One region of the Desulfobacca acetoxidans DSM 11109 genome, then DNA from elsewhere that is predicted to be linked to it. Evidence: riboswitches for the same ligand, from Rfam matches in the RefSeq annotation. Region 1 holds a riboswitch; the other holds the start of a gene.
The links. Region 1 has a riboswitch for cyclic di-AMP ahead of DESAC_RS06815 (3D domain-containing protein). Riboswitches for the same ligand answer to the same signal wherever they lie in the genome.

Region 1 (2,201 bases):
ATTTTTCTGGCCCGGCCCTGACGTAGGATCTGACCCCTAATGAAGGCGCCGTCAATCAGGGGCCGCCCTACTTGAAATTCATCCTCGGCCGCTACCAAAAGGACCTGGTCCAACGTGATATCGTCCCCTACTTCTCCTGCCAGACGCTCTACACGCAGCACGTCGCCGGGTTGCACCCGATACTGTTTCCCGCCGGTTTGAACGATTGCGTACACATTACCCTCCTCTAACATCAACAGGTTAATATAAATATTATTTTATCTACATGTCAAGTTTAAAGTTAATAATGCCGATACCATGAACATGTCTGGATCATACCCGGCAGACTGGCATAAGCCGGTCAAGACCCAGGAAAAATATTCTTACCATTAAAGGCAAAAATACTCGGCCCTGAGCCTGCTTGATGAGGCCGACATCTCCATACTTTGGAGAGGTTAACCTATTCATATTGCTCTGGATAAAGCAGATACGCCTACATTATCACATACTGAACCAAGTGCATAATACAAGGTGCCGATTTCTCCTCAATGAACATAATTTCTATATATTATCTAAAGGTTATGAGAATCAGGCCACTTTTTTGTTGACAATTATTGTGAAATGGGATACAAGGTAGGGCAATCTAAACAGTCATGATAAGTAACGCTGGTTGGAGGACCAAAAATAGTTAGCCGAATCTCTCATTCAGGGGAGAGCGGGGGAACCACATATATGGGTGAATCCCCAGCCTGTAAAGGCGGGGAGGGGCATGCTTTAGCTCTAACCTATAAGCTAACCACGTAGGCATTAAAGCAAGCTATTGAGGCGATCCACCGCGGGATCCTCGATTCATTCTCGTCCCGGCAACTTCCTTCTAAACCAGCACCCCCATTGTACCTATTCTGGGGGAAATGTCCCCAAGAATCGGGAGGAAGAGTATTCCTAAAAATTGAGCAGGGGTCAATTCGGAGGTAACCAATGAGAAAGATTATACTATTATCATTATTGGGTATATGTCTAGCGGTTTTTTCCGCTCCCCAACCCACAGTTTCTCTCACTATGGCGGTAGTCAAGGTAACAGCCTATTCCCACACCGGTAGAACGGCTTCCGGCGTGCGCGTGCAACCCGGCGTAGTTGCTCTCAGCCGCGATCTAGAGCGAACCCTCGATATGCAATTTGGCGAAAAAGTCAACTTGGAAGGTTTAGGAACCTTTACCTTCCATGACCGGATGGCGCGCTCTAAAAGGCAACAGGCTGACATCTGGTTTAAATCCCGTTCCAAGGCCGCTCGCTTCGGAGTGAAACGCAATATTTTACTCGTGAAAATGGTATAATGGGCGCGAACCTGGTAATCGCCTAATCCTGTTAGGCAGCTACTGCTTATCATTTCTAGAACACCGATAGGTGCGGCTCTTTGAGTGTAGCAGGGTGAATTATTTTAGACGCTCTACATAGGAGCCGGTGCGGGTATCCACCTTCAGGCGGTCCCCCACCTCTATGAACAAAGGCACCTGAATGACGGCGCCGGTTTCCATGGTGGCCGGTTTGTTGCCACCGCTGGCGGTGTCTCCCCGAAACCCGGGTTCGGTATGGCTCACCGTCAGCTCTACAAAAGTGGGCAATTCAACAGTTATGGGTTGGTTCTTGTAATAGATCACCTTGAGGTTTAAATTGTCCTGCAAAAAACCTTTGCCGTCACCCAATTGATCGGCGGTGAGCCAGATCTGTTCATATGTCTCGTTGTCCATAAAGCAGAAACGATCTTCTTCGCGATACAGATACTGCATATCTTTTTCCTGCAGGTCCGGCCGCTCGACTTTTTCTCCGGAGCGAAAGGTTTGGTCAACAACCCGACCATTGACCAAGTTTTTCAGCTTGGTGCGGACGAAGGCCCCACCCTTGCCAGGTTTGACATGCTGAAAATCAGCGATAAGGTAAGGTGTTCCCTCCCATTCGATCTTTAATCCCTTGCGAAAATCTGCCGTAGAATACATGATACCTCTTTCAATCCCGATGGTTTAGTGAAAAATATTAGGAGACTTGCAGCTTTCAGCTAATACAATACGCCGGGGAGTAGATTCACAATCTGGATGGATGATCGGTTATTCCCATCGTCGTAAGTTACCTCAATCAGCTTGCGGCTGAACTCCGAATTTCTAGATCAACGGCCGGTCCGTTTGCTTCTGGCCGTAGGATTGGGTGGGGGACCTAAGGCAGGCGC
Region 2 (2,201 bases), 100 kb from region 1:
CCGGCCAGGAGGTCGTTTTGGCTCAGCCGGAAACTTATATGAACCTCAGCGGCCGGGCCGTCTTTCGCTTGTTGGCTTTTTTTCAGTTGAGCGCCGCGGACTTGCTGATTATCCATGATGATCTGGATCTGCCACTCGGCAGGCTCAAGTTTGTCCTCAGGGGAGGCGCTGGCGGTCACCGGGGGGTTGCCTCGATTATCAACACCATCCATACCACCGAATTTTTACGCCTCAAAGTCGGCATAGGCCGTCCGCAATACGGTGAAACGGTGGAAAACTATGTGCTCAGTCCCTGTTATCCGGCCGAAATTGATACCTATGCCAGTATGATAGATCGAACGGCTGACGCTCTCGAAGCAGTCTTAAAAGTCGGCCTCAACCAGGCTATGAGTCTTTTCCATGGTTGGATGCCGCCGGCCGAAAACCGCTCGGCGACTAGCTCGTAGCCATCCGGAAAGTCATGGTATTGCCTCACCCCGCTTACTGGGAAGTTAATTATCCCCTCGCCCCGCTTGCGGGGAGAGGATAAGGGAGCGGGGTGAAAACATCATTATTCCATTTAGTTGCAATATTACCGGAGACCAGCCATAGTTTCCGGATGGGACTTAATTACAAAATCTTTACAGAAGAGGCACGATATGATTTCTGGCAGAAATGATGATGACCGGGAACGGCCTGATTGGCGGGCCATTGATCGAATACGGGATCGTTCCCGGCATCGGCGGGTAGAGCCAAAGCCGCCGGGAGGTCGGAAGCAGGAGGAGAAAATCAGGCGGGAAGTCCTCAAACAGGCGGAAGCGCTTTTCGGAGGCAAACAGCAGCGGCCGGAATACAAAAAGGCAGCAGCTGAACTAGCAGACCACCGGGCCACGCCGCACTTTTCGGCATTGGCAGCAAAGTTTCTGGCGGCCTATGGGTTGCCGGAAGACTGGCGAGCCCTGATGTTATTTTTAGATTATCCGGAGTCTACCGTGATTGTCGAAGCCGTGCATCGCCTGCAGCAATTGGCGCCGACCCAGACCATGACCGAGATACAAGGGTTTAAAGGCAAGCTGCGTACGCTCTCTCTGATATCCCCCTTTCCGGAGGTAAGGGAGCAGGCGGAAGCAACGCTGGCGAAACTCTAGGCTTCTGTCCCCTTCAAGCGACTCTCCGGTCTCTTCTTAACCGAAATGTTATTCAAATGCTGCTTGACAAAACTGCAGCCTGGCTTATAGTAAAAGCTATACTAACAGCCGAAATCCATGGTCAAACTATGGGTGCGGGGGAACCGGGTATTAGGGGCGTATCGCCGTCCGGCGTAGGACAACCTCATCGGTCCAAGCCCTGCAGCTAACCTCGTAGGCGTCGATGGGGAGAGACCTTCCGGACTGGATGCCCGGAGGCGTGACCTCCCGGAAAAATAGTTTGGAGAGTTCTCATGAGTTTGGCTTCCGCTTCAGGAGCGGAGCAGACGTTTCAATCCGCATCAGAACCAGCCGCCGATTTCCCCTCCGGCCATAACAGCCCTAAAGCTCGCTTAGATAAAAAGAAAAATCTGCTTCTGGCGCTGGGGGCTATGGGAGTGGTATATGGCGATATCGGCACCAGTCCGCTCTACACCGTCAAGGAATGCTTCCACGGCAAGCACGCCATGGCCATCTCCCCGGATAACATTCTAGGGGTTATGTCCCTAATTTTCTGGTCGCTGACGATGGTAGTGACCGTAAAATATGTCATGTTCATTTTGAGGGCCGACAACCATGGTGAGGGCGGGATTTATGCCCTGGCCGCCCTGTTTCTCGGAAAAGGAAAGCAGAGTGTGTCGCCCGGTACGGTAAACCGGCTAGTGCTCCTGGCAATTTTTGGCGCCGCCCTGTTGTGCGGTGAAGGCCTGATTACGCCGGTCATCTCGGTACTCTCTGCCATGGAGGGCCTAAACGTAGCTACCAAGGCGGCCGAACCTTTTGTCCTGCCACTTTCTTGTGGGGTCTTGTTCGGCCTGTTTCTAGTACAGAGCCAGGGGACGGAGCGGATCGGCAAGATCTTCGGTCCCATAATGATCTTCTGGTTCATTTCTCTGGGCCTCTTGGGAATCATGCAGGTTTTTCGGACGCCGGGGATTTTGGCGGCCCTGGATCCACGTTACGCCGTAAACTTCTTTCTGGTCAATCGCCTGCATGGCGCCATAGTACTAGGTGCCGTCGTGCTCTGTATTACTG

Region 2: another riboswitch for cyclic di-AMP. It lies ahead of DESAC_RS06385 (potassium transporter Kup); the one in region 1 lies ahead of DESAC_RS06815 (3D domain-containing protein).

What each region holds. Positions count from the first base shown of each region.
Region 1 is NC_015388.1:1,577,965-1,580,165, reverse strand. Features, by position in the region: gene rplU (50S ribosomal protein L21) at 1-215, opposite strand, end outside; cyclic di-AMP (ydaO/yuaA leader) riboswitch at 660-801, shown strand; gene DESAC_RS06815 (3D domain-containing protein) at 958-1,314, shown strand; gene efp (elongation factor P) at 1,414-1,974, opposite strand; gene DESAC_RS15185 (FtsB family cell division protein) at 2,142-2,201, opposite strand, start outside.
Region 2 is NC_015388.1:1,475,730-1,477,930, forward strand. Features, by position in the region: gene pth (aminoacyl-tRNA hydrolase) at 1-446, shown strand, start outside; gene DESAC_RS06380 (hypothetical protein) at 639-1,127, shown strand; cyclic di-AMP (ydaO/yuaA leader) riboswitch at 1,224-1,362, shown strand; gene DESAC_RS06385 (potassium transporter Kup) at 1,421-2,201, shown strand, end outside.